One region of the Halomonas sp. Cn5-12 genome, then DNA from elsewhere that is predicted to be linked to it. Evidence: riboswitches for the same ligand, from Rfam matches in the RefSeq annotation. Region 1 holds a riboswitch; the other holds the start of a gene.
What was found. Region 1 has a riboswitch for thiamine pyrophosphate ahead of L1249_RS04015 (sodium:solute symporter). Riboswitches for the same ligand answer to the same signal wherever they lie in the genome.

Region 1 (14,767 bases):
CGTCAGCTCTTGGGTGATGCCTTTGTGATAGCTGAAGATCCGGCGCATTTTGACCAGACGCGAGCGATACGTGGTGATTTTACGCATCAACACGTCGTTACCATTGTCTAGCAGCTCGTCCTCGAGATCACTGAGCTCCGTTTCGAATTCCAGCAAGCTATCGATATAAAAGCCCGCCGAGGTGTACATCACTCTCAGTGCCACCTGCTCGGGTGACTGGGCCAATAGCGTTTTGCCGTGCTCATTGAGTAAGCGTTCGATACTCATCGCCTCGCCGGGGTGCAAGGTCACCAAAAAGCGTTCGCCGACGAAGAAACAGATCTGCTGAGGTACGAAGTTTAGCTGGGCATCGAACGAGGAAATGCCGCGATAGATGATCAGCGTGTGATTGTCGAACTCTTCGATTTTCGGCGGATGGCGCTCTTTGTGGGCGTCTTGTATGGCCATCGGGTGACACTCGAAGCGCTCCAGTATCTCACGCTCCTGCGCTTCGCTCTCTCCTTTCATGTCGACCCACAAGTGTGCTGTGGGCATGCGCATCCACTCGTCCATCAGGCGAATGTCGCCCTCGCGCACGTCGCCCTCTGGGGTGGTCAATAGACAACGAATCATACTCGTCCTTGGGTTCGTTAATGGGGGGCAGACGTATCCGCCGGACGTGCCAGCGCGATACGCGCTTTGCCTGCGCGTTTGGCGTTGTACATGGCCTCATCGGCGCGCTTCAATAACTCCTGAGGTGTCTCCGCCGCGTCGTGGACGAACAGCGCCACACCAATGCTGGTACTTACTTGCAGGGTCACGCCACCTGCGCTGAGCGGCTCCTCGATCACCTCGATCAGCTTATGGGCCAGCGGCTCCGGTGCGTCGCTGGTCACCCCCTCGAGCAGCACGACGAACTCATCTCCCGCCCATCGGGCAACGAAATCCGTCTCGCGGACGGTTCGCTGGAGACGGCTCGCGATGTCGCGCAGCAGCTCGTCCCCCATGGCATGGCCGTGCTGATCGTTAATGCGTTTGAACCCATCGAGGTCTAGAAACAGCACGGCCAGCGGTGCGAGCGTACGGCGTACCCGTGCCATTGCCTCCGGCAGACGCTCGTCTAGGGCGCGGCGGTTGGGCAAACGGGTGAGCACGTCTTCTCGGGCCTGCTGGTCGCGTAGGCGCTCTAGCTGCTGGCGTTCGGTAATGTCGTGAATGAACAAGCTGCGGCGTGGGCGGCCATTCACCTCGAAACGCTTCAGTCGCACCTCGACCGGCAAGCGAACGCCATCGCGCCGTAGGGCTTCTCCGGTCACTGGCATGGCGACATCGTCACTGGTGATTCCGTCGGGAAACATGAGCGATGTAATCGGTCGAGTGAGGGCTTCTTTGCGACTCCAGCCGAACATGGTCTCGGCTGCATGGTTCCAATCCAGCACGCGCCCCTGCTCATCGACGCTCAAATAGGCATCATATGCCGACTCGATCACCAGATTGAGTTCGCGGGTTCGCTGCTCGATACGCTGCTCGAGGCTTTGATGCAGCGCCGTGAGCGCCTGCTGATTGGCGGCACGAATCTTCTGCTCGTTGATGAGCCGTTCGCGCAGGTGGATTTCGCCAATCACGATATCGGCCAAATCTTGCATCGCAGCCTTTTCTTGGTCACTTAAGCTGCGTGGCTGGCTGTCCATGGCGCATAGCGATCCGAGGACCAGCCCTTGTGAACTACGCAGCGGTATCCCGGCATAAAAACGGATGCCGCCAGGTGTCATCACGTAGGGATTGGTCGCGAAGCGTGCGTCTTGCTGAGCGTCTTCGACCACTAGCGGCTCATCTTCGAGTACCGTGTAAGCACAAAACGCGACGTCCCTAGGTGTTTCCGATACCGCCATGCCCACTTGAGACTTGAACCACTGACGATCGGTGTCGATCAGACTGATGGTAGATTTAGGAACGCCGAGCAGCACGGTGACCAATCGCGTGATCCGATCGAAAACGGGCTCGTTTGGCGTATCCAGGAGGGCCAGTTCGTTAAGCGCAGCCAAACGGGCAGTTTCGTTGGGGGGTAACAGGTGGCTCATGGCGATCACACCTAAATGGTCATCAAACCCTTAACAGCATAACGCGAAACGAAATGTCCTGCTTAACGCCTTGATTAACGGACTTCGACACGTTGACGGCTCACCAGAGCCAACGCCACGCTGACCGTTGTTGAGAGTAGCAGCGCCCCTACGAACGGGCCTAACGTCGGTACGCTGCCGGGGAACGTGGCGGCCATTACCCCTGCGCTGACGCTGCCCTGACCGATCCAGCCAGGCAGCACGGCCCCTACAAGCCCCGCCAACCCGCCGCTTATTGCTGCCATCGGTGTCATACGCTGCCACAAACCCAGCAGCACCGGCACCACTATCGCTGCACACAGCAGATCGGCAATTAAAAATAGCCGCAGCACGGAGAGCCCTTGCAAGGCAATCACGATCACGGGCAGCATGATCGCCACGGTGAGCCAGCGCGCCTTGTTGAGGGCCTCGGGCCGGTGACCATTGGCCCACAGCGACGCAATGCCGTTTTGTAAGGTGTCGACGCTCGAGGTGACCAGCGTGACGGCCAGTACCAATGAAGGCAGCGTGATCCATACCGGGGCATCACTAAGCAGCGCAAAAAACGGCATGGGCGGCTCGCCGAGACTGACCCCGCTCATCGCTGCCATGATACCTACGCCACCGATCACCATGACGACCAGTACGGTCAAGCCGCCACCCAACCAGGCACCGCGCCCCAGGCTCGCGTCGTCTTGGGCCGCCCATACCCGCTGCCAATAGCCTTGGTGAAACAAGTTGGCCGCGGTCACGGCGATCACCAGCGTCAACGCCACGCTGAGCGAGCTGCCGATGGGGAGCGACGGGAGTTGCGCGTCATTCGGCATACTGGGCAGTCGCCAGAGCGTCACGCTGGCGACGGCGAGCAGCAGCGCCAAAAGCAGCCACGCTTGCCAGCGGTCGGTGGCCAAGCTTGCCCGCAGCCCGCCCATGACGGTGTACACCAGCGTGGTGAGCGCCACCCCGATGATCACCACGGCGGGAGGCACGTCGGAGAGCAGCGCGGTAATCGCCCCGATGGCGGTGAGTTCAGCAGCCAGGAAGCAGCCCATGTAAGCCACGGAAACGAGCGCCACGAAATGGCGTACCCCCTTGCCATAGCAGGCGTCGGCAAACTCGGCAATGCTGCGTCCCTCGGGCAGTGCTTGGCGTATCTTAGGCCCGTAGAGACCCAAAACGATGAACGGCAGCGCCGAGCCAAGGGCATAGCCCAGTAGCGCCACGGGCCCTACGAATGCGCCGATTTCAGGGGGTGCAAAGAGTATCCAAGCCCCCATACCGGACGCCAAAAAGGAGAGCCCCAGGGTGGCCGACGTTTGCGAATTACGGGCGGAGACATAATCATCCAGCGAGCCGCCACTGAAACGTGCCCGAAGACCCAGAAAAGCAAAGCAGCATAACGCTGCGCCTAACACGAAAGACGTTAGGTAAGGCATGTCGCGCTTCCTCCGCCGGTACGAACCGGATCAGGTTCCAGGGTCTGCGTTGCGCGCATTCTCAGCCCCATTGGGGCTCCCCTGGCGACAGTGAGTGGAGGCAGTATCCTCAATCAAAGTGGTGCGTTAGTAAAGCCTTGCCCATGGGGCCGGGCTGCTTATTCCACTTTCTTGGGGACACGCCCCATCAGGTAAAACTCGGCGTTGGGCGGTGTTCCTGCTAGTGTCACCAAGCGGTTGGACATGCCAAAAAACGCGGCAATGGCACCGATGTCCCAGCAATCATCCAGCGTGAACCCCACTGCCTCTAAACGCGCCTGCCATTCGTCTGAAAACTCGCCCAGATCGATGGCACTGTGCAGTGCAAAGTCGAGCATTAACCGATGACGCTCGCTCAATCCCGCCACACGATGGTTGATAGCGATATTATCGGCCAGTAACGGATCTTTACTGTAGATACGCACCAGCGCGCCATGGGCGACGACACAGTACAAGCAGCGATTGCGGGCACTGGTCGCAACGACAATCATCTCTTTCTCTGCTTTGGTCAGCGTCTCCGATGGTCGCTCCATCAACGCATCGTGATACGCAAAAAAAGCGCGAAACTCGTCGGGTCGGTGAGCCAACATCAAAAATACGTTGGGCACGAAGCCCGCTTTCTCCTGCACGGCCAACATGGCTTCCCGAATATCATTGGGAACATTATCCAGAGTGTCAGGAAGTTTGAACCGACTGATCGATGCAGCCATAAAGGCTCCTTTTTTATTTTGAAGTAGAGTCCCACTACCAACTCACTTTTATCCGTAACAAATTGCTAACTAAAGACTCTTTTCATATGGCTTTACGCTCGCCATACTTTTAGTGATCTAATGTCATAAAAGCCGTACGCTATTCGGCTAGCCAAGCGGCGTACTTACAGGGAAACCACCATGTCATACTCCGAAGCAAAAGAGCACACGCCAGGGCGTTTGCATGAACTGTTCGCAGACCCGTACCGTGCGTTCGAGAACGATACGGATGAGCGTCAGTTGCATATCCGTGTCATGCTTCACACCCTGCTGGCCCGGCCTATGCAGCGCGGCCTGGTCACGCTTCGTGTGATTCACGGCTGGGAGAACGGTGGTTTCGAACCTGCCGACCTACAGCATGCCGATTTTACGCTGCACAACCTGCAAGATTTCGAGGCGGCGGCCACCTCCTTTCACGCGGCGGCGGAACGAAATGCCCCCCTACCCGCAGATCAAACCGCTATTCTCGCGGCTCCCCTGGCCGATGCCATTGCCGATGCTGAAGCAGAAGGCAACGCGCTTACCGACGATATTCGTGCCACACCGGCTCGCTGGCCCGCGTTCGAGGGTGGGCTTGCCCTCTACACTCTGTTCAAAATGTACCATCGCCTCGTATATGGCGAGGACGATACCTACCGTTGCTCACAATGTGAGACCCCCCACGGCCTTCGTGAAATTCATGAATTTCACCTCGAAGAGGGAGAATTCGCGCTGCTGGCGCCCGTTCGCGATGAGCAGGAGGCGCCCTACCTGCTCGTACTACACGAGAGCCAGCTTGGCCCCATAGGCCAACTGCTCTCGGAGAGCTTACCGCTGTTTCAGGACGTGTGAAGGTCGCCTCCTCTACCGAGGAGGCGCAGCGCGTTGCCGCTCGCTATAGCGAGATCGTGCTATTGATACCGCTAGAGACGTTTTCGGGCTCGAACCAGCGGGCAGTGACCGTTTTAGTCTGCGTCCAGAACGCAATCGCCTGTTTACCGTTAGGCCCTAGGTCGCCCAGCTTCGACGCCCGAGAACCAGTAAAGCTAAAGTAGGCGACCGGCACTGGAATAGGCACGTTGATGCCAATTTGGCCGACGTCGATGTCGGTCTCGAAGCGTCGCGCGACCCAGCCCGAGTTCGTAAAGATCGAGGTGCCGTTGCCATTCGGATTGGCGTTAACGAAAGCGATGGCGTCGTCCAGCGTTTCGACGTTGACGACACACAGCACCGGCCCAAAAATTTCCTCGCGATAGATCGTCATCTCTGCCGTTACATCGGAAAACAGAGTCGGCCCGACGAAATTACCGTCTGGGTAGCCGTCGACCGTGTAGCCGCGCCCATCAACCAGCAGCGTAGCCCCCTCCTTTTCACCTGCCGTAATCAAACGCTCGACCCGCTCCTTGGCTTGCGGAGAGACCAGTGGCCCCAGATCGGCCTCGCGCTGGGTGCCGGGTCCTACGATCATACCGCGCGCGCCGGCTTCGATGTCTTTGATCCACTCGCGCGCTTCCCCCACCAGCACGACCACCGAGTTCGCCATGCAGCGCTGACCGGCGGCACCAAAGGCAGAGCCCAGCAGGCTATCGATGGCTTGACTACGGTTGGCATCCGGCATGACGACACAGTGGTTTTTTGCACCCATCATGGCCTGCATACGTTTGCCAGCAGCGGCCGCACGGTTATAAAGCAGCGACCCCACATGGGTCGAACCGATGAACGACAGCGCCTTGATATCTTGATGGTCGGCAATTTGATTGGCGACGTCAGGCCCACCGTGCACGACGTTCAATACTCCAGCCGGAATACCCGCTTCATGTGCCAGTTCCACGAGCCGCATGGTAGAACTCGGGTCTTGCTCGGAAGGCTTCAAGACGAAGGTGTTTCCGGTGGCAATCGCCAACGGGAACATGAAACAGGGCAGCATGATCGGAAAATTGAAGGCGGTAATGCCCGCCCCCACACCCAGCGGCTGATGCATGGTATAGACGTCCACCTCGTTGGCCGCATTCTCCGCCAGCTCGCCAAGCTGTAGGGAGGTAATCGAACAGGCGTGCTCTACCACTTCTAGCCCGCGCCCCACTTCACCCTCGGCATCCGGCAGGGTTTTACCGTGCTCTTCGGTGATCAAGGCGGCAAGTTCCGCTGTATTCTCGCGAATCAACGCCTGCAGTTTGAGCATGATGCGCATGCGCTTGCCGAGCGGCACTTTGCGCCACTCTTTGAACGCCGTTTTGGCGCTGGCGATGGCGCGCTCGACTTCTTCGGACGTACAGAACGGTACTCGCGCCACCACGTCCTGGGTGGCAGGATTCACCACATCGCGCCACTCTTGGCTTTGCGACATGACTGGCTGGCCATCGATGTACATCGGAATTTCACGAACGGACATGATGCGTTTCCTCAGCTTGTGTTTGTTATGGGATCAAATAGGGAACCCTTAGGGTATATCAGCAAGTTGACGTAAACGTCAATTAGCCACTGGACAAAGACAATATGCCCTCCGCCCGACGATTTGGCTTTCCCTCTCGGTAAGGGCATCGCTATGCTGAGACAATGACGTATCACTACTCACCCTCGTGAGATGCGCTGTGGTGATCACAAGGAGGTATCCATGCAGACGTTTAGCTGCCGCTGTGGCAATCCGCTGTTTTTCGAAAATACCCACTGCTTGGCCTGTGAGTCGGAGGTTGGCTGGTGCCCCGCGTGTTGTAACATCGTGGCGCTGGAACCGTTGGATAGCGGCGGCTACCGCTGTACCCATGAAAACTGCGGCACGGCACTAATGAAGTGCCACAACTATGCCGTCGAAAACGTCTGCAACCGGATGGTGGTGATGGCCGACGGGCACGCCGATACGCTGTGCGACTGCTGCCGCTACAACGAGGTGATTCCCGACCTAGAGGTCGAGGGCAACCGGGAACGCTGGGCAGCGCTGGAGAGCGCCAAACGGCGGCTTTTCTATACGCTGGATTTGCTCAAGCTTCCCCACGGCGTCGAGGGCGAGGACATCCGCGTCCCACTGAGCTTTTCGTTCATGGCCGATGCGCTGCCCGACCAAGGGCTGTGGCGCTCCACGGCAAACCAAGAAAAGGTGTATACCGGCCATGCCAATGGCCATATCACCATCAACGTCAAAGAGGCCGATGACGTCGAGCGTGAGCGGCTGCGTGTCGACATGAATGAATCCCACCGTACGTTGATCGGCCATTTTCGTCACGAAATCGGCCACTACTACTGGGACCTACTGATCAAAGACCAAGACGAAGCCGCCAGCATTCGCGTGTTCGGCGACCACAACCATCCCACCTATGGCGACGCCCTAGAGCAGTACTATCAGCAAGGCGCTCCAGCAGACTGGCCCACACGGTTCATCTCCGCCTACGCCGCCATGCATCCGTGGGAGGATTTCGCAGAGACGTTTGCCTTTTATCTGGACATGGTGGCTGTGCTGGATACGGCACTGCACATGGGCCTCTCTCGGGCCGAGTACGATGGCTCATTGGAGAGCATGCTACAAGCGTTTCATCAGGTAGGCTTGACGGTGAATGAACTCAATCGTGACATGGGCCTACTGGATCTAGCCCCAGGGGTTCTTGCCCCCGCGGTGCATGAAAAGCTGGCGTATCTACACGATCTCATTCAACGCGCAAACGCCAGCCCTAAAACGGCCTAATCAGTCGTTGTCATGGTCGCCCACGTGGCTCTGGCTTTGGCGCTGAGTGACTCGAGGAACGCCATCGCCGTTTACGAAATACGTAGCGCTGAGCGTATCGTGAATGGCGGCAAAACCAATTTGTAGCTCGTCCACGAAAGCGTGCAGTTTGCTCGGCGAGTGGGCCAATGCCTGAATGTCCGCATCGACCACATCGGCGCGTACCAGTGACACCGTGGCCGCCACGCGATCTTGGCGAGGCAGTAACTGCAGCTCGTGCCCCAACGTTTCCAAGCTACAGGCAATGGAGCGCGGCAGGTGCGGGTCTTGAAGCAGAAAACGCAATACGTCTGGCCCACGCACGCGCAGCCTGACCTGCTGGCGATACATCTGGTACGCCGTCAGGGATTTCAGCACGCTCATCCACTGCAAATTTTCGAACGGCAGCAATTCTTCAGGGTTTTGCGGCAGCAAGCTTGCCGAACGCACGTCGACGATCCGCGTGGTCATGTCCGCCCGCTCCAACTGACGGCCCAGCTTGATGAACGTACGCGCCGGGCCGTGGCTCAAGGTGCCTTCGATGAGCCCTGTTAGCGTTTGGCAGCCACGAATGACGTTTTTCAAAAATGCATCCCGACGCCGAGGGCTCACGCCGTTCTCCGCGTGATCCGCCACGCTGAGATAGAGCTGGTTGACCTCTTCCCAAATCTCTCGGGGCACCACGTCCCGCGTGGTGCGCAGGTTTTCTCTGGCGCTAGCGAGCGCCGAGAGAATCGAGCTGCCGTTTTCGGCATCGGCGCACAAAAAGTGCATCACACTTCGCTCATCGAAACTGGTATGCCGTGCGTTGAAGGCATCCAGCGTCCCGGTCATTTCGATCAGCGGCGCCCAGCCCAGCGGTAAATGGCGTGGCAAATCCAGCATCAGGTGCGTATTGACGCTCAATAACCGTGCGGTGTCTTCGGCACGCTCGATGTAGCGAGCCATCCAATAGAGGTTTTCAGCAACGCGTGACAGCATGGCGCTAGGCTCCTTTCTGCTCAGCGGCACCCGCCGCGTTCTCGTCGGTTTCGACGATCCAGGTGTCTTTACTCCCGCCCCCTTGGGACGAATTGACCACCAGCGACCCTTCGACCAGCGCCACGCGGGTCAAACCGCCTGTGGTTACATGGGTTTCCGGTCCCGAGAGGATGAACGGGCGAAGGTCGACATGGCGGGGCTGAGGCAAACCGTTGGCCAGCGTTGGCGTAGTGGAAAGCGCCAGTGTCGGTTGGGCCATATAGTTACGCGGATTTTCATTGATCAAGCGCGCAAACTCGTCCCGCGTTTCTTTGGTGGAGCGCGGTCCGATCAGCATGCCGTAACCACCGGATTCGTTGGCGGGTTTTACCACCAGCTCGTCCAAATGATCGAGCACGTACTGGCGGTCCTCGTCGAACATACAGAGATAACTCGGCACGTTCGGCAGCAGTGGCTCTTGATCCAGGTAGTAACGAATCAGCTCAGGGACGAAGGCGTAAACGACTTTGTCGTCGGCGACGCCCGCCCCGGGCGCGTTGGCCAGCGCGACGTTGCCCGCCCGCCAAGCGCGCATCAATCCCGGCACGCCCAGCATGGAGTGCGGATTGAACGCCTCGGGGTCGAGAAACTCATCGTCTACGCGGCGGTAGATCACATCGACACGGCGCAAGCCCTCTACCGTGCGCATGTAGACCACATCGTCGTCATCGACCAGCATATCGCTGCCCTGCACCAGCTCGACCCCCATTTGCTGCGCCAGGTAGGCGTGTTCGAAATAGGCAGAGTTATAGATGCCAGGCGTCAGCACCACTACCTGCGGGTCGTCGCCCGGACGGGGCGACATGGCCGCCAGCATGTCGTACAGCTGCGCGACATAGTCGTCCACTGGCAAGATCTTGCCCGAGGCGAAAAGCTCCGGTAACACGCGCTTGGTGACGTTGCGGTTTTCCAGCATGTACGAAACGCCCGACGGGATACGCAAGTTGTCTTCCAACACGTAAAGCGTGCCATCGCCGCCGCGCACCAAGTCAGATCCGCAAATATGGGCCCACACGCCGTGGGGCGGATTGATGCCCACACACTGAGGTCGAAAATTGGCCGACTGAGCCAATACTTCGGCGGGCAACACTTTATCTTTGACGACTTTTTGCTCGTGATAGAGATCATCGATAAACAAGTTCAGCGCTTGTACGCGCTGCTTTAAACCCGCCTCGGTTTTTCGCCACTCATTGGCCGGAATGATGCGGGGAACGATATCGAAAGGCCAGGCGCGGTCGATCATCGCCCCTTCTGAATAAACGGTAAACGTGATGCCCATCGTTCGAATGGCAATTTCTGCCGCAGTTTTACGTTCAGCTAGCTCTTCCGCACTAAAGCGCGCCAACATGTGACATAACTCGTCCGCAGAAGCACGAGGCTTGCCTGGCGCCGCCAACAGCTCGTCGTAAAAGTCACGGCACGCATAGTTATTCCAATCTACTTGGCTCATGGGCGCTCTCCTGGCGCTAGGGTGGAAGCGGCAACTTCCTTAATTCAGTAGTGTAGGCCTGCCGCGTGCAATGTACGTAGCAACTTGACCATATAAACACGCAAAACTCGCGCCATATTCCCCGCTATTTCAACGCTCAATAGGCGCTTAGCGTTTACTCTTCTCTTTGTAAGGCTCGGTTGGCACAACTTTTATACATGAAAGAAATTAACACTCATCTTTTAGTACTTAATCGTTATTAGAGCACCAAAATAGTGCATACCAGTTATCGATTATGGTGCGATGACAATTTTCCACACTCTTTAAACGCCATTACTCATATTGCAGCTGCAAAATAGTTCAACTCCAACGATACTTCTTGGTACTTATTTTCTTCACCGACGCGCTATGCGGAATACGCACGGTGACTTTTGGCTTTCTTTGAGGGTGGCTCATGACCATTCGCGTTGCCTTGCATCACCGCACGACCTATCGCTTCGACCGCCCCGTCAAGCTCTCGCCCCATGTGATTCGTCTGCGTCCGGCCCCCCACTGCCGTACCCATATCGACGCCTATTCACTGAATATTTCAGGCGACGACCATTTCTTGAATTGGCAGCAGGATCCGTTCGGCAACTTCAATGCCCGCGTGGTGTTCCCCGAGCCACGTAAAGAGCTCACCATTGCCGTCGAACTCGTGGCCCCCATGACGGTGATCAACCCGTTCGATTTCTTTTTGGATGACGTCGCCCAAAAGATTCCGTTCACCTATCCCGACGAACTCAGCAAAGAGCTTGGCCCCTACCTAGAGGTAACCGAAGCGGGACCGCGACTCCTGGACTGGTTGAAAGACGTCTCTCTCGAACCGACCACCAGCGTCGATTTCCTCGTCGCCCTCAATCAGCGCCTGCAAAAGGACATCAGTTATTTGGTGCGTATGGAGCCTGGGGTACAAAGCTGTGAAGAGACGCTGACTCTGGCGAGCGGCTCCTGCCGCGACAGCGCTTGGCTATTGGTACAAATACTGCGTCATCTAGGCTTGGCGGCACGCTTCGTGTCGGGTTATTTGATTCAACTGACACCGGATGTGAAAGCGCTGGATGGTCCTAGCGGCACCGCCGTGGACTTTACCGACCTCCACGCCTGGACCGAAGTCTTTCTGCCCGGCGCTGGCTGGGTAGGACTGGACCCCACCTCTGGCCTGTTTGCAGGCGAAGGTCATATTCCACTCGCCGCTACGCCTACGACCGGCAGCGCCGCCGCCATCACTGGCTTTTCCGATAAGTGCGAGGTGGAGTTCGACGTCGAGATGCGCGTCGAGCGCATTCATGAAGACCCGCGCGTCACCAAACCCTATAGCGAGCAGCAGTGGCAACGCATTCTGACGCTGGGCGACGAGGTTGACCAAGCGCTCAACCAGCAAGACGTTCGACTGACCATGGGCGGCGAACCGACGTTCGTTTCCATCGACGACATGGAGAGCCCTCAGTGGAACACCGAAGCCTTGGGGGAGCACAAACGTGAACGCGCCGAAGCGCTATTGTCGCGCCTGCAGGCCGCCTACGCCCCTGGCAGCGTGATTCAGCAGCAGCAGGGCAAGTGGTATCCTGGCGAGCCGCTGCCCCGCTGGGCGCTGGCCTGCTACTGGCGTAAAGATGGGGTGCCGCTATGGCGCGACCCAAGCTGGCTGGCCTGCATGGAAGGTGCCCCCGACGTGGTGGCCGACGACACCATGGCTCAGCGCTTTACTCAAGCGCTGAGCGAACGTCTGGGTGTGGCTCATCGCTGCTGGATTCCTGCCTATGAGGATGCTTACTACTATTTGTGGAAAGAGCAAACGCTGCCGGTCAACGTAGACCCACGCAAAACCGATTTGAAAGATGACGCCGAACGCCGACGCCTTGCCCGCCTGCTGGAGCAGGATCTGAGCGCGGTCGTTGGCTATGCGCTGCCACTGCGCCACTCGATTGCCCAGTCACACCGTTGGGAGAGCGGACGCTGGCCGCTGAAACGCGACCACCTTTTCCTGGTACCCGGGGACTCGCCCATGGGGTTACGCCTGCCGCTCTCTGCCCTGCCCTGGGCCGACCCGGAAGACCAGCCCCAACCGCAGTCGCTGTTTGCTCCTCGCCCGGCGCTGGGCGACATTCACGGAGAGGTGGCGCGTCGTAACGCCGAACAGCACCGCTTCACCAGTGCTGAGCGCCTGGGCCAAAGCACCCATCCAAGCCATAGCCACCCGGAAGGCGAATCGGTACAGCAGCAACCTAGCGCCGAGGAGGATCGGGAGCACAAGATCATCCACACGAGTCTGTGCGTCGAACCCCGTGAAGGCAGGCTGCATATTTTTTTGCCGCCGCTGACTCAGCTCGAGCACTACCTCGACCTGCTCAGCAGTATCGAAGCGTGCGCCCGCGAACTTGCCTGCCCGGTCATGATCGAAGGCTACGCGCCGCCGCGCGATCCGCGGCTGGAAAGTTTCCAGATCACTCCCGACCCAGGCGTCATCGAAGTCAACATCATGCCTGCCGCCAGTTGGCAAACTCTGGTGGCACAAACCGAACGTCTCTACGATGAAGCACGCCAAGCGCGGTTAGGCACCGAAAAGTTCATGCTGGACGGTCGCCATACCGGTACCGGCGGCGGCAACCACGTCACTTTGGGCGGGATCACGCCGGACGATTCGCCGTTCTTGCGTCGCCCCGACCTGTTGGCCAGTCTGGTCACCTACTGGCAGCATCATCCCAGCCTGTCGTATCTTTTCTCGGGACTGTTCATTGGCCCTACCAGCCAGGCACCACGCGTCGATGAAGCGCGCCACGAAGCGCTCTACGAGCTGGAAATCGCTCTGCAGCAAATGCCCGAAGGCGAAGTAGTGCAACCCTGGCTGGTCGACCGTCTGCTGCGTCACTTGCTGACCGACTTGACCGGTAATACCCACCGTGCCGAGTTCTGTATCGATAAACTCTACTCGCCGGACAGCGACAGCGGACGCCTGGGTCTATTGGAGCTGCGCGGCTTCGAAATGCCTCCCCACGCGCGAATGGGCTTGATGCAGATGCTGCTGATTCGCGCGCTGGTCGCCCGCTGTTGGAAAACGCCCTACCGTGGCAAGCCGGTGCGCTGGGGAAGCGCGCTGCAAGACCGCTGGATGCTGCCCCACTATTTGTGGGAAGACCTGAACGACGTGCTCAGCGACCTGCGTCATCACGGATTCGACTTCGAGCTTGACTGGTTTGCGCCGTTCTTGGAGTTCCGATTCCCGGTGCACGGCCGTTTGCATACGCCGATGCTCTCGATCGAGCTTCGCCAAGCCATCGAGCCCTGGCACGTCCTCGGCGAAGAAGCGACTGCAGGCGGCACCGCGCGCTACGTCGACTCCTCGGTAGAGCGCTTGGAAGTCAAAGTCAGCGGCATGAGCGGTGATCGTTACGTCGTCACCTGTAACGGCCGCCCCGTGCCACTTACCGCCACCGGGCGTAATGGCGAAGCCGTGGCCGGCGTTCGTTATCGCGCCTGGCAGCCACCCTCGGCGCTGCACCCGAAAATCCCCATTCACGCACCACTAGTGTTCGATGTCATCGACACCTGGAACCAACGTTCAGTAGCCGGCTGCACTTACTATGTGGTACATCCCACAGGACGTAGCTTCGAGACCTTCCCTGTCAATGCGTTCGAAGCCGAAGCCCGCCGTTTGGGACGCTTCAGCGACAGTGGCCACCGCCATGGCTTTCAGGCCCCCGTACCGGAAAGGGCGAGCCAGGAGCTGCCTTGCACGCTCGATTTGCGCTGGAGCCCACGCTGATGGATGAAGAGTGCTTCCTTATCTGCGCTAGCTACAGGATAATCCGCCCCCTACTCGCTTAGGACAATCAGGATCATGACCGCCCCTGTCTCTCCCTCACTGCTCGGGCTCGGCGCTGCCGGGCTGGTTGAGGACTACACGAATCAGCTAGGCAAGGGACAGCCCGGCACGTTTGATGCGATGCTCGACCGGCAGGGGCAGTTGCGCCCCGGCTGGCAGAGCCTGCTCTGTGCCTTGGAAGCACTCGGCGCGGATGGCCGCTATCAGCAGCATGAAGAGATTCAGCGCCTGCTGGCAGAGAACGGCGTGATCTTTAACATGCACGAAGACACTCAGGGCCGCTCTTGGCGGCTCGATCCGCTTCCCTGGGTGATCGATCAGGTGCAGTGGCAAGCACTAGAGGTCGGCTTGACCCAGCGCACGCGCCTGTTCAATGCGCTCTACGACGATATTTATGGCCCGCGCACACTGTTCGATGCAGGGCTTCTTCCTACGCAGTCCATTCTCGCTTCGCCCCACTTTTTACTGCCTTGCCATG
Region 2 (14,767 bases), on a different contig from region 1:
AACGCCAATCACCGTGGACGCTACTTTCCGACGCACCGACCGTGCGTAGCTCTGGCGGCAGGTCTTCTACCAGGATTTCCCGGCCAGAGGCCATGACCGTTAACCAACGGCAGATATTTTCCAGCTGACGTACGTTGCCGGGCCACGGCAGCCGGGTTAAGTGCGCCTCTGCCTCAGGGGTCAGCACTTTGATATCGGTGGAAAGCTCTTTCGCCGCTTCGGCCAAAAAATGCCGGGTTAGCCGGGGAATATCTTCGCGGCGCTCGGCAAGGCGCGGTAGATGAACGCGAATCACGTTCAGACGGTGGAACAAGTCTTCACGAAAGCGCCCATCATCTACCAACGACTCTAGGTTCTGGTGGGTTGCCGCGATAATCCGCACATCAACTTTTACCGGGGTATGCCCGCCCACGCGGTAAAACTCGCCGTCGGCCAGCACGCGCAGCAGACGGGTTTGCGTCTCGGCGGGCATATCGCCGATTTCATCCAGAAACAGCGTGCCACCGTTGGCCTGCTCGAAGCGCCCTTGGCGCTGGGCAGCCGCCCCAGTAAACGCGCCTTTCTCATGGCCAAAAAGCTCGGACTCTATTAAGTCACGAGGAATTGCCGCCATATTCAAAGCAATAAACGGCTTGCCCGCCCTCGGGCTGTGCTGATGCAGCGCCTGGGCGACACGCTCTTTACCGGTGCCCGACTCACCGTTAATCAGTACCGTAATGTGCGAATGGGAGAGCCGCCCAATGGCGCGAAAGACTTCCTGCATGGCGGGCGCTTCACCGATGATCTCGGCGCTTAGGCCTTCCGGCACGCTCACCGGCCGCTGGCGTTCACGGGCGTGGGCTACCGCACGGCGTACCAGCGCCAGCGCCTCATCCACATCAAACGGCTTGGGCAAGTACTCAAACGCCCCCCCCTGATAAGAGGCCACGGCGCTATCTAAATCGGAGTGAGCGGTCATGACAATGACCGGCAGGTCCGGGTGGGCTTCGCGAACCCGTGACATTAAATCCAGCCCATCAATCCCCGGCATGCGAATATCGGTCACCAGCACATCCGGTGGGCTTTCCAGCAGCCGTGCCAGCGCTGTGTCGGCACGCTCAATACACTCGACCTCTAGGTCTGGCTGCGCCAGTGCGCGCTCCAGCACCCAACGGATAGCGCGGTCATCATCGACAATAACCACCCGTGCAACATCGGTACGTGTCGCCTCAGTCATGACGCTTCTCCGGTGCAATTAATAACTAATGGAATCAGTAAACGAAATTCGGTATGTCCAGGTCGTGAGTCGCATTCGATCAATCCTTGATGTTGGTGCAAAATTGACTGAGCAATGGATAGCCCCAAACCGCTGCCTTCCGCGCGGCCAGACACCATCGGGTAAAAGAGGGTTTCGCGTAGGCTTTCAGGAATGCCAGGGCCGTTATCAATCACGCCGACTTCGCTCACTAGCCGGTGCCGCTCGGCGCCTAAAGTGAACTGGCGCCGGGCACGGGTGCGTAGAATCAGCTCCGGTGAGGGGGTCTCTGCATCGCTCATGGCCTGCACCGCGTTACGCGCCACGTTCAATACCGCTTGAATCATTTGCGACTCATCACCAGAAAGATCCGGCAGGCTGGGGTCGTAATCGCGGTTGACAGTGACATGGGGATGCTCGGCAATCAGCAGCGCTCGCACTCGCTCCAGCACTTTATGGATATTGACCGGCTCATGTTTAATGATGCGGTTCGGGCCCAGCATGGAATCAACCAAATCTCGTAAGCGGTCTACTTCTTCGACGATGATATGGGTAAATTCCCGTAGCGCCGGGTCGTCTAAATCACGCTCCAGCAGTTGCGCCGCACCGCGAATGCCGCCTAATGGGTTTTTCACCTCGTGGGCCAAGCCCCGCGCCAGCACCTTAATGGTCTCTTGGCGGGTGGTGAGCGCCTCTTCGCGGGAGATCTGCATCAAGCGGTCTCTCGGCTCGACTTCCAGCAGCAGCTCATCGGCTGAGAGGGGCGTTACCGTATAGTCCACCGTGAGCGGCTCACTATTGAGCGGCGTGATACGCGCTTCCCGCTGGGTATAGGGGTGAAAGGCATCCCGCGCTTTGGCCAATACCTCATCAATACTTTCCCCACCGCCTAGCAAGGTATCTAGACTAATACCCTGCACACGGCTAAAGCTCACCGCTAGCAGCGCTTCCGCCGCTGGGTTCATCCAGCGGACACGGAGTTCACCGTCGAGCAGTAGCACTGCGGTGGTGAGATGTTCTAATAAGCGCTGATACATGGCGTGTCCTGAAACGTCGCTCTAATAATAGTGTGATGAACAATAGCGTGATGGGATCGTTGAGAGAGGAACTGCAAAAAACGCGCCAATTAAGCACAAACGGCGGCATGCACGGCTGATGGGCAGCCAGCGTGGGCACAGCGAGCCGTTATAGCGCACTGCCGAACAAATTCAGATACTCCTATGCACCATTGTAGTGCATTGCACTATTCAGCAATAAAAATAGTCACCGGATCGGTGCGGTGTTGAATACGCCCTTGGCTATCCAACAGTTCGGCCTGCAGCTGGTGTTGGCCCGCTGGCAAGCCCGCCAGCCAGAACGCATCGCTATGCAGGGCAGATTGGCTTAGTTCGCCATTCACGAGCAGCTGAATTTGGTGGTCGTCGCGTAGCGGCGGCGAAACCGCCACTTCAACTGGCGTCATATTATTTCGCAGCGAGGCCCCCGCCGCTGGGTTAGCAATCGCAAAGCGGTCATAGGGCATAAACGGTTGGCCAGGATTCCCCTTCGCGCGGGGAGACAGAGAAGCAGGCCGAGCAGCGGTAGGCACGCTTGGCAGCGGGGCCAGAGTGATCGCTTTACCACCACGCTCTGGGTTGTCAGTAAACGTCACGTTGCCCTGCGCATCCACCACACGATACACCGTTTGAGCCTGCGCAGCGCTTACCCACAAGCCCAGCAGTAGCGCAGCCCCTGTGGACAAACCACTTTTTTGACGCAAACGCCATCTACTGATCATTACTTTCTCACCCTTATGCTGCTCCAACAAAAAACCCCGCCGAGGCGGGGTTTTTCAGGCTAATCACACCGCAAGGGTGATGTTAGCACTCTTGTTAAAACGGTGTTTAGCAACCGTTCTTAGCAAGAGTAGTACATGTCGAACTCGATCGGGTGAGTCGTCATGCGGATACGCTCGACGTCTTCCATCTTCAGCTCGATGTAGGCATCGATCATTTCCTCAGTAAATACGCCGCCTTCGGTCAGGAACGCACGGTCAGCATCGAGTGCTTCCAGTGCTTGGTCCAGGCTGTTGGCAACGGTCGGTACGGACTTGCCTTCTTCTGGCGGCAGGTCGTACAGGTTCTTATCCATGGCATCGCCAGGGTGGATCTTGTTCTTGATACCGTCGATACCCGCCATCAGCATCGCTGCGAACGCCAGGTAGGGGTTGGCAGTCGGGTCAGGGAAGCGAGTCTCTACACGCTTGCCTTTCGGGCTGGCAGTGTAAGGAATACGGATAGACGCAGAGCGGTTACGAGCACTGTAGGCCAGCATAACCGGCGCTTCGAAGCCCGGTACCAGACGCTTGTACGAGTTGGTAGACGCGTTGGTGAAGGCGTTCAGAGCACGGGCGTGCTTGATGATACCGCCGATGTAGTACAGAGCCATTTCAGACAGGCCAGCGTACTCATCGCCTGCGAACTGGTTCTGACCATCTTTCCAGAACGACTGGTGTACGTGCATACCAGAACCGTTGTCGCCTACCAGCGGCTTCGGCATGAAGGTAGCGGTCTTGCCGTAAGCGTGCGCCACGTTGTGGATCACGTACTTCATTTCCTGAACTTCGTCAGCTTTCTTCACCAGCGTGTTGAATTTAACGCCGATTTCGTTCTGACCCGCGTTGGCAACTTCGTGGTGGTGAACTTCCACGGTCTGGCCAATCGCTTCCAGGGTGTTACACATCGCGCCACGGATATCGTGGAAGCTATCGACCGGAGGAACCGGGAAGTAGCCGCCTTTCACGCGCGGACGGTGACCCAGGTTGCCAGTCTCGACCTTGCTGTCGGTGGCCCAGGCGCCTTCGTCGGAAGTGATCTTGTACATGGAGCCTTGAATGTCGGACTTCCAGTGCACTTCGTCAAAGATGAAGAATTCCGGCTCTGGGCCGAAGAAGGCGGTGTCGCCCAGACCGGTAGACTGCAGGTAAGCTTCTGCACGCTTAGCGATAGAGCGCGGGTCGCGATCATAGCCCTGCATGGTGGCAGGCTCGATGATGTCGCAACGCAGGATCAGGGTAGCGTCTTCGGTGAAGGGGTCCAGGAAGCCGGTGCCGTCTTCCGGACGCAGGATCATGTCAGACTCGTTGATGCCTTTCCAGCCATTGATGGAAGAACCATCGAACATCTGGCCGTTTTCAAAAAACTCTTCGTTCACGTCACGCGCAGGCACGGTCACGTGCTGCTCTTTACCGCGTGTGTCGGTGAAACGCAGGTCTACCCACTTAACATCATGTTCTTCGATTAGCGCAAGAGTCTTGGCTGACATAGTGTCCTCCGGTATGAGCGTGGCTTAAAGCTTGTAACTGTAAGCTATCGATAAAAGTGTTATTCAACAAACCGTTCAACACGCAGCTGCATGTGGCGCGTTTGTCTTTTTTGTTCGCTTAACGTTTGCCTGACGATGGACAACAAAACGCCCAGCGATCATTTCAGACCGGCTATCGTTGTAGCATGCCGAGAGGCTTCTGCATACGATCTAATAGCTGGTGACAAAACCATCTACAATGCATAAGCACAGAGCATGCCAACTCTGCACCATTATGGCATCAAAAATTTATAATGCTTTGTTTTTAAAATACAAAAACCTATGAAAAGATGCCTCTTCATGTAGCAAAGGCCTTTTGGTTGCGCACAAAAGCGCCTTTATTTTTTATTTGCGCACCATAAAAGCTCATAAAAAGGTATCAATGCACCAAGTTGGCTCAAAAAACCCAGCGCCTAGCGAGCTACCGTCAGAAAACTTTATCTTGATACGCAAACAAACCAAAATCTACAACAAATTACTTTCAGACATGCTTCATAACAAAGGAAGCCGCTTACATGGGTACGGTTTGCTTTATCGTTGACCCAGTGACAGGAGCCTTGCTACCGCGACACCTACGTTCCATCCGAGAGTCGGGCCTTGCAGAGCATGTGGCGCCAATTATTGTGACGTGCAATCAGATAGATGAGCGGCTATCGCCCATTGAGCAGCGCTACCATGTGCACTGCTTAATCACGCCCTCGCAAACGCTAGGCGCACGGATCAACCGGGCAGCCTATGTGAGCCAAGCGGAATGGGCTGATTGCGCTGGATAAACAGCCCCTGGCAGCACAGCTGTGGTACCTACTCTACCCACAGCTACACACCCTAGCGCTAGACGCGCTCTTGATTAGATTGGCCGAGTTCTGCCAACGCACACTACACTTAACGAGCCTTCTTATTTTTATTCACCCATAGTAAGGACGCTCACCATGCACAAGCACATTGAATGGGACGAGCCCGGCAGCGCCAGCGTAGCAACCCTCTTCAAGGACGACCCCGAACACACGCCCCCCTACCCAGGTGCCGTGCTTTCCGCCCGTTACCAAGGCCGCATTGTGCGGGTCAAAGTAGAAGCCTACCGCGAAGAAGATGCCGTGAGCATTGGCAGTGTGGCCGCCATTCTCGACCAACGCGGCCACCGCTCTCAGTCACACCAAAATCTCAACGTGGGCGATATGGTGCGACTCCCCGACGACAAACGCGCCATCGAACGCTGGGAAGAGGATGAGGATGAGGATGAGGAGAAGGAGTAGTTGCGGAATTTCTGATGCGCCTCCACAGAATCCGACTAACACACCCGCTTTGGCGAGTTCACGCATGGCGGCTTGGGTAATGGAGGTACCCGTCCCCAATAAAATCGAGGTGGTATTGGCAATGGGGATATTCCAGTAGCGGGATTTGCTGCCCTCATCGGTCACGTACTCCACTCGCCCTCCATTTACCAACACCCGGCAGTGCTGGAGGTAATAAAGGTTTGCACGCTTGGAATGCAGGATGGTTTTAAGGTCAGAAGGCGAAAAGTCATCCATGGCAGCTCTCCCTATATTTTTTACCTATCTAACCATCCTTCGCTTTATAACGCCATTAATCTTCGCCATTCTTAGCCCGTCTGATTCACCCCGGCCCTGCGCTATCGTCGTGCTACGCTTAATGCTAATTCACGGCTTTTAGGTGTTCTGTTATGCGCTTACGTCAACTTTCACGGGGTACCTTGGCGGCGGGGGCGGCGCTGCTGCTGTCGCTGCCTGCTCAGGCACAAACCAGTGCCGATTGGGCAGCTTACGATGAGGTGTTTGAGCGTGGGGCGCAGCACGCGCAGTGGTGGGATGCGGGTTGGACGGGCATCTATGCTGCAAGCCTTGCGTTTGATGCTTACCAATCCAGTGAAGCCAGCGACCCGGACGACCGTTTTGATGCCCGTGTTGGGGTCGTGAAATCCGCCTTAGCGCTGGGAGGTATGCTGACGGATCGCCAGCCGCATCAGGCGGCGCTGGTAGAGTACGAGCGCCTTAAAGCGCAGGGTGAGCTAAGCGGCGTGCAGGCGTTGGGGCTTTCGCTTGCCCAGGCGGAGCGTGAACGCCGTGGGTTTGAGGCGCGGGTTAGCTCGCTGGTGGTGAACACTGTGGCGGGGGCGGTAATTGCCGCTGACGGTCGCGAGCGGGATGGTGCCATCAACTTCGCTACAGGCATGCTGATTAATGAGCTGCACATTTGGACGCAGCCTAATCAGGCCTCCAGCGCGATTAACCGCTTTCAGCCTGCCCGCGTGTCTCTTGGCCCCATCACGTTAGAAGGTGAATACGCGCTGATGGTGTCGCCCCAGCAGATTGGCGCCACCTGGCGCTATTAGGTCGTTACCTCCTCTCTACACTATTTATCTATGTTTAGTGCCTACATTGCCATCGTCGCTTTGTTAGGCACTTTTGGAGTGGGCGGAAGATTAGCGCGCTTACCGTTGTCAGCGCGCCGTGAGCGCGTAAAATATCCGCCACTTTTTTGGTTTCACCAAATGTTATGTTATAACTTATTTATTCGATAGCGAGGACGCTCGATGAGTGAGCACATGCATCGCCATAACAAGGAAGGCCCTTGTCATTTTTCGCTGATGTCGTTGTCTGCCACTAAGCGGTTGGGCTTTGTCGCGCTGCCGTTGCTGGCGCTTTGGGGGCTGGTGGTGTGGGCAGGCGGGTGGCCGTTATGAGTGAACGTTCCTCTTCGCGTTTGCAGCTGCACGACCTGCACTTGGCCCAGGGCCGTCGCACGGTGTTAGAACATGTGGATGGCGATATTAAGCCCGGCGCGATTACCGCGCTCATTGGTGCGAACGGTGCCGGTAAAAGCACGCTGATTCAGGCCATTATGGGTGAACTGCGGCCGATTAGCGGCAAGGTGGTATGCACGGTGGATAAAGCGCGCCGTGCCTGGCTGCCCCAGCAGCTGGCGTTAGACCTCACCTTCCCCATGAGCGTGGAAGAGCTGGTGATGACCGGCAGTTGGCCAAGCCATGGTGCCATGAAAGGTTACTGCGCGGCCCACTACCGCAAAGGCCGCGAGATTATGGCGCGCCTGGGTATTTCTCACTTGGCTCACCGCCCGCTGGGCGAGCTTTCCGGAGGCCAGCGCCAGCGAGCGCTGATTGGCCGCACGCTAATGCAGGAAGCGGAGCTGCTGCTGCTAGACGAGCCGTTTGCCAACGTAGATAGCGATACGGTCGATATTCTGATTCGCATCTTGCGCCAGATGGCCGATGAGGGTGTCACGATCATTATTGTGCTGCACGATATGGACCACCTGCGCCGCTTGGCGGATGAGGTGTTAATGCTGAATGGCGGCCATGGCCGCTGGGTCGCTCCCAGCGCGCTCAACCACCAGCATGCCCCGGCCCAAATGGTGCCGTTTACCTTAGGAGGCCGTCATGCTGGCACTGCTTGATGCATGGTTCATTGCACCGTTTGATTACGGCTTTATGCGCCGTGCCGTGGTCGGCGGGCTGGCACTTTCCTTGGCTGCGCCGCCGCTGGGTGTGTTTCTGGTGCTGCGCGGCATGAGCCTGATTGGCGATGCCATGGCCCATGCCATTTTGCCGGGGGTGGCGCTGGGCTTCTTGCTGGCGGGGTTTTCGCTGCCGGTGATGAGTGTGGGCGGCGTGCTGTTCGGGCTGATGGTGGCGCTACTGGCCGGGGCCGTTTCCAAAATGGGCGGCCAGCGGGAAGACGCAGCCATGGCGAGCTTTTTCATCATTTCGTTGGCGGCGGGCGTCATGTTGATTTCCATGGGCGGCAGCAGCGTGGATTTAACCCACGTGCTGTTCGGCTCTATTTTGGCGATTAACTCCACGGCGCTGCTGCTGATTGCCTCGATCAGCACGCTGATTGTGATCACTCTGGCGATTATCTTCCGCGCCCTGGTTGTGGAGTGTTTAGACCCGCTGTTTTTACGCGGCCAAAGTAGTCGTGGCGGTTGGGTACATAGCGTCTTTTTAGGGCTACTGGTACTGAACTTAACGGCGGGCTTCCAAACCCTGGGCACGCTGATGGCCGTTGGCTTAATGATGCTACCCGCTACGGCAGCACGGTTTTGGAGCAAGCGGTTAGAAGGCTTGATTGGGATTGCCGTGGTGTTGGCGATGCTGGCCAGCACCGGCGGGCTACTGCTGTCGTTCCATTTAGACACGCCCTCAGGCCCGAGCATTATTTTGCTGGCCGGGGTGGCGTATTTACTCTCGGCGCTGTTTGGCCGTTACCACAGTTTGGCCGCTAAGTTGCGGCGCAAAACCACGCCCTTGGCGCTGGAGCAGTCGCACTAGCGGGTTGATGTTCATACGGTTATTTCTTAAATCAGGAGCATGTTATGTCGCTTTTCTCTTCATCGCGTTGGCTAGTGGGCGTTTCGGCCATATTGGCACTGCCTGCCGCCATGGCGAACGAGCGGGTGCAGGTTGTCACCAGCTTTTCTATCTTGGCGGATATGGTGGAAAACGTCGGTGGAGAGCATGTGACGGTCAGCTCGTTGGTGGGCCCTGATGGCGATGCCCACGTTTTCTCCCCTAGCCCTGGCGATGCCCGTGCGCTAGCCGGGGCCGATTTAGTGGTCTTCAACGGCCTGCTGTTTGAGGGCTGGATGGAGCGCCTGATTGACTCCAGCGACTACAGCGGCCCAATGGTCACCGCCACCGACGGCATTGTTCCGCGGGCGTTTGCGGCCCATAGCCATGATGACCACGGGCACGAAGCGCATGAGCATCATGATCATGGCGATCACGACCATCACGGGCATGGCGAAGAAGAGCACGCCCATAATGACCATAGCGACCACGATCATGGCGATAACGACCCTCACGCTTGGCAGGACCTGCAGCAGGCCAAGGTCTACGTCACCAATATTCGTGATGGATTGATCGAGGCGGATAGCGCCAATGCGCAGAGCTACCAAGCCAACGCCGAGCGCTACTTGGCGGAGCTGGATAGCGTTGATGCCGAGATTCGTGAGCTGCTCAGCGAGATTCCTGCATCGGCCAGTGTGATCACCGGGCACGACTCGTTTGGCTACTTCTCTAGCGCCTATGGCGTTAATTTTCTCTCACCGGTCGGGCTCTCTACCGAAGCCGACCCCAGCGGCGCCAGCATGGCGGCTTTGGTGGATGTGATTGAGCAGGAGAACGTGCAAGCGCTGTTCCACGAGAACATGACCAACCAGTCCATTATCGTGCAACTGGCCGAAGAAACCGGCCTGCCCATCGCAGGCACGCTTTACGCGGATGCGCTGGCCAGTGAAGGCGATGCCAGTACGTACCTGGGCATGATGCGCCACAATGCGCAGGTGCTGCACGACGCTCTTGCAGAGCCGGGCCATGATGATCATGGTTATGACGACCACGACCACGACCACGACCACGACCACGACCACGACGATCATGGTCATAGCCACTGATTCATACCGTGAAGACAAAAATACCGCCAACCCGGCGGTATTTTTTTGCATTGCATTTTGCGCGGTGGATGGGGAGACTTGCATCACCGACTTTCGTTAACGCTGTTTAAACCGCTGCAAAGAGCCAATGCCATGCGCCTAAACGCCGATTTTAGCCACTTTGCCTGTGTCACGCCGGAGCAGTACCACTGGGTGGCCTCCCCCAGTGCGGGCGTAGAACGAATGATGCTGGATCGCATCGGCGATGAAGTGGCCCGAGCCACTAGCCTGGTACGCTATGCGCCTAATAGCCAGTTCAGCCACCACACCCACGACGGCGGCGAGGAAATTCTCGTGTTAGAGGGCGTGTTTGCGGATGAGCATGGCCGCTACTCCGCTGGCAGCTACCTGCGTAACCCGATTGGCACTGGCCATACGCCGCAGATTGGCGAAGAGGGCGCGCTGATACTGGTTAAGTTGCATCAGTTTGATGAGAACGACCTGCTCCAACTGGCGATTCCTGCCCACCGCTTGCCCTGGCAGCCTGACCGTCGGCCGGGCATTACCTACAAAATGCTGCACACCTTTGGCGATGAGCGGGTCAGCCTGGAGCGTTGGGAGAGCGATACCACCATCGACTACCCTGCCCTGCCCGGAGGCTTAGAGCTATTGGTGCTGGAAGGCTCGCTGTGCGACGCGGGCAGCGAGTACCCGAAAGGCAGTTGGTGCCGCTACCCACCGGGTGCGGCCCCGCAGCTTCGTGCAGGCCAACACGGTGTAATGATGTACGCTAAGCGCGGGCACCTATCTGACGCCCTTTCCCAGGCTAGCGCGCCAGGCCAATAAATGGCAGCAGAGTGAGCAGCGCAATCAGAACCACAGCCACCATTACCAGCGTTACCTGAAACGGGTGCTCCGCTAAGCGCCGCCAGAGTGTTGGCGCTTCATTGCGGGCCAGCGCCTCTTTATGGGCTTGGCGTGCGTTAGCTTGGCGTTCGGCCTGATACTCGGCCAATGCGGCCTCTGCGTCATCACGCTGGACAGGGTTGCGCAGCCAAATGGCATCGACCCCCAGGCGGAAAAAGCCCGCCTGGGTTTCGTACACATCAAAGCCATGCTCATCCAGCAGTTGGCGGACTTCCATGGCTTCTTCATCGGTTACATGGCGCAACCGAAACAGCAAATGGGCCATCTTAGTCGCCCATGGCTGCCATGCGGTCGGCTTGAATCACTTCAATCCAGTAGCCATCCGGATCTTTCACGAAGATAACGTCTTTCATCTTGCCCTGGTCGGCACGCTTCACGAAGGTTACGTCGTGCTCATCAAACCACGCCTGGGCGGCTTCTAAATCCGGCACGTTGAAGCAGATATGGCCAAAGCCCTGGGGCTCGGCGTTGCCATCGTGGTAGGCAAAATCCTGCTGGGTTTCGGTGCCCCAGTTGTGGGTCAGTTCTAACAGGCCTTTCTGGCTAAAGGTCCAGGCGGTGCGGGCTTGGGTATCTTCCGGCACGCTGTCGCTGGCTTCCACGTTGGCGAGGAAGTAGAGCGAAAACTGCATCTCTTCAAAGTCCAGCCGACGCAGAACCTGCATACCAAACACTTTGGAGTAGAACGCCAGGGCGCGTTCCGGGTCTTTGACCCGCAGCATGGTGTGGTTTAAGCGAAAACCCTGAGTTTGTGGGGCAACGGGGGCAACGCCTGGGTGCTGTTCACCTTGAAACGACATACAACTCTCCTATTGCGGGTTGGGGCATCATGACATCGTGAAAAGTATGCTGATATAACACAAATTCTTTGACGAACATATTACCTTGTACAAGGCTTAGGCTGCTAACAGCGTCAAGCTGTCTACCGCTATTTGCGTATTGATCATTTTGCTTACTTCCCCCTGTTATGAGGGCGCAGGTTGTATATTTCCAGCCCTCACCCAAGGACCCTTTATGTTCCGCGATCGAAACGTACTAGGTGAGCCGTTAACACCCTGCCGCCACTCTCTTAATCGTTGCTGAAAAGTAGCGGCTGCACTGGGGCTTTACAGCCTCGCCCAAGGCTAGGATAGTACCCACCAACGACAGGGGCGCCGCCCAGCGGCTGAGAAGCACCCTTCGAACCTGAACCGGATAACGCCGGCGTAGGGAGTCGTGGTGCTCACCACCACCTCCTTCGCCGGGAGGAAACCATGACCTACCCCCCACTTGGCGACATGCTCGCCGCTCTACGCGAGTCTACGCCGCTCGTGCACTGCATGACTAACTATGTTGCGATGAACAGCACGGCTAACCTGCTGCTGGCTACGGGCACCTCGCCTGCCATGCTGCATGCCCCTGAAGAGGTGGCTGAATTCACCGCAATAGCGGGCGCACTCTCCATTAACATTGGCACGCTCTCTACCCCTTGGGCAGAGTCGATGCAGCTTGCCGCTCGCACGGCTAAAGAAACAGGCACCCCATGGGTGTTAGACCCCGTAGCGGTCGGGGCCACCGCCTTTCGTCAGCAGGTCTGCACCGCGCTGCTTGCCCATCGGCCTAACGTCATTCGCGCCAACGCATCGGAAGTCATGGCGCTCACTGGCTTAGCCAGCCAAGGTCGCGGCGTCGATGCCACCACCACAACGGAGGATGCCGCCCAAGCGGCGATCAAGCTGGCACAGCAGCAGTGCTGCATTGTTGCCATGACCGGCGAAACCGATTTTATTACCAATGGCACCCACCACTACCGTTTAACGGGCGGCCACACGCTAATGCCGCGCGTAACCACCCTGGGCTGCGGGTTAAGCGCTTTGGTAGCGGGTTTTTTGGCCGCCAACCAGGCCCATCCACTTTCGGCAACGCTGGCTGCGCTGGCGTGCTTCAGCATTGCCGGAAGCCGTGCGGGGCAGCAGGCCAGTGGGCCGGGCAGTTTTCAGGTCGCGCTACTGGATGCGCTGTATGCCCTTACCCCTGACGATCTCTCTTCTCTTAGCCAGCTGGAGACGCTCCATGCCGTTTGATCTTTCGCTCTATTTAGTCACCGATGCTGCGTTATGCGCCGAAACGGGGCTTGAAGCGACCGTGGAAGCCGCCGTGAAGGGGGGCGTGACCATGGTGCAGCTGCGTGATAAGCATGCCAGCGATGAGTCCATGATTGCCCAGGCAACACGGCTGAAAGCGCTGCTGGAAGGTAGCGGTGTACCCTTGATTATTAATGACCGGCTAAATGTGGCCATCGCCAGCGGTGCCGACGGCCTGCACGTGGGTCAAAGCGATACCGCGGTTCAAGAGGCGCGGGCGGCGCTGGGGCCGCAGGCCATTCTAGGACTGTCGATCAACACCCTCGCGCAGCTTCGTGACGCGCCCATCGCGCTGTTGGACTACGTCGGGTTAGGCCCCATTTTCGCCACTGCCAGCAAGCAGGATCATGCTCGGCCCATCGGCTTCGAGGGCCTCGCCGAGCTGGTGCGCGCCTGCCCGTTGCCCAGCGTGGCGATTGGCGGCTTAAAGGCGCAGCACGCCGCCCAAGTGAGTGCCGCCGGTGCCCAAGGGATGGCGGTGATTTCTGCGATCTGCGGCCAGCCCGACCCTTACCGGGCGGCGCTGGCGTTTCGCGCCTCATGAGTCGGCTCGACCAGCTGACCGCCTTCGTCAAAGTGGCGGAGCTTGGCAGCTATACCCGCGCTGCCGAGGCACTGGATCTTTCACGTACGCGGGTGTCGCGGCAGGTCATGGCACTAGAGGAGACGCTGGGCGCTCGCTTGATTCAGCGCACGACGCGGCGGCTGCATCTTACCGATGCGGGAGAGCGCTATTTAACCCATGCCCAGGCCATTTTACTGGCGTTGGAGGAGGCCGCTGCCGATGTCGGCAGTGGCACCCACACTGTGAGTGGGCGGCTGCGTATCAATGGTCCCATGAGTTTCGGTACGCGCTATCTCGCGCCTCAGGTAGCGCAGTTCATGCAGGCACACCCCGCACTCGACGTACGCCTCGATCTCAACGACCGCCGCGTAGACTTGTTGGAGGAGGGCTATGATGTCGCCATCCGCATCGGTAGCCTGCCCGATTCCAGCCTGATCGCCAGACGGCTAGCCCGCTGCCAGCTCGTACTGTGCGCGTCACCCGGCTATTTAGCGCAGCACGGCACGCCTTTGCGCATCGAAGACCTTACCCAGCACCACTGCCTACGCTATCGCAGCGGGCAGAACAGCGGCGACTGGCGCTTCGGCCAGCAGTACGTTAGCGTCACGGGGCCGCTGGAGAGCAATAATGGGGATATGTTGACCCATGCCGCAGAAGCGGGATTAGGCATCGCCCAACAACCCAGCTTTCTGATTCATGAGAGCGTTCAGCGGGGAAACTTGGTGCCGCTGCTGTTAGACCTACCGCCGACCTACCTAGACATACACGCCCTCTACCCCGCACGGCGTTTTCTACCCGCCAAGGTAGCGCACTTCATCGATCAGTTGGCCGATGCCTGGGGCGACCCACCCATATGGGAACAGGGGCTTGGATTATCGCGTATATCGCAACAGTAAAGTGCTCATCGGTTAGATTATCTTCTCCACTCGCTGGCCTACAGTAGCATCATCGCATCCATGGTGATGCTCAAAACGCGAGAGAGTGCTATGACGACGTTAACTACCCCGACGACAATCCTTCATGCGACCGCCCTACTGCGCGTTAGCCTAGGTGTGATGGCCCTGGCTCACGGCCTGATGAAAGTGTTCGTGTTTACGCTCCCTGGCACGGTGGGCTACTTCGAATCGCTTGGCCTGCCCGGTTTCATGGCTTACTTGACCATTGCCG

Region 2: another riboswitch for thiamine pyrophosphate. It lies ahead of thiM (hydroxyethylthiazole kinase); the one in region 1 lies ahead of L1249_RS04015 (sodium:solute symporter).

What each region holds. Positions count from the first base shown of each region.
Region 1 covers NZ_JAKGAY010000004.1:94,374-109,140, forward strand. The annotation lists gene L1249_RS04005 (magnesium transporter CorA family protein) at 1-612, opposite strand, end outside; gene L1249_RS04010 (diguanylate cyclase domain-containing protein) at 630-2,060, opposite strand; gene L1249_RS04015 (sodium:solute symporter) at 2,135-3,514, opposite strand; TPP riboswitch at 3,504-3,607, opposite strand; gene L1249_RS04020 (peroxidase-related enzyme) at 3,673-4,263, opposite strand; gene L1249_RS04025 (hypothetical protein) at 4,444-5,133, shown strand; gene L1249_RS04030 (CoA-acylating methylmalonate-semialdehyde dehydrogenase) at 5,177-6,673, opposite strand; gene L1249_RS04035 (zinc-binding metallopeptidase family protein) at 6,896-7,957, shown strand; gene L1249_RS04040 (alpha-E domain-containing protein) at 7,958-8,956, opposite strand; gene L1249_RS04045 (circularly permuted type 2 ATP-grasp protein) at 8,961-10,445, opposite strand; gene L1249_RS04050 (transglutaminase family protein) at 10,879-14,229, shown strand; gene L1249_RS04055 (circularly permuted type 2 ATP-grasp protein) at 14,305-14,767, shown strand, end outside.
Region 2 covers NZ_JAKGAY010000002.1:140,615-155,381, reverse strand. The annotation lists gene ntrC (nitrogen regulation protein NR(I)) at 1-1,216, opposite strand, end outside; gene glnL (nitrogen regulation protein NR(II)) at 1,213-2,271, opposite strand; gene L1249_RS02125 (DUF4124 domain-containing protein) at 2,478-3,011, opposite strand; gene glnA (glutamate--ammonia ligase) at 3,131-4,537, opposite strand; gene L1249_RS02115 (hypothetical protein) at 5,506-5,829, shown strand; gene L1249_RS02110 (hypothetical protein) at 6,258-6,926, shown strand; gene L1249_RS02105 (hypothetical protein) at 7,128-7,277, shown strand; gene L1249_RS02100 (metal ABC transporter ATP-binding protein) at 7,274-8,008, shown strand; gene L1249_RS02095 (metal ABC transporter permease) at 7,992-8,882, shown strand; gene L1249_RS02090 (metal ABC transporter solute-binding protein, Zn/Mn family) at 8,927-10,006, shown strand; gene L1249_RS02085 (cupin domain-containing protein) at 10,139-10,831, shown strand; gene L1249_RS02080 (DUF6164 family protein) at 10,812-11,177, opposite strand; gene gloA (lactoylglutathione lyase) at 11,179-11,712, opposite strand; TPP riboswitch at 12,050-12,141, shown strand; gene thiM (hydroxyethylthiazole kinase) at 12,166-12,975, shown strand; gene thiE (thiamine phosphate synthase) at 12,965-13,579, shown strand; gene L1249_RS02060 (LysR family transcriptional regulator) at 13,576-14,496, shown strand; gene L1249_RS02055 (DoxX family protein) at 14,587-14,767, shown strand, end outside.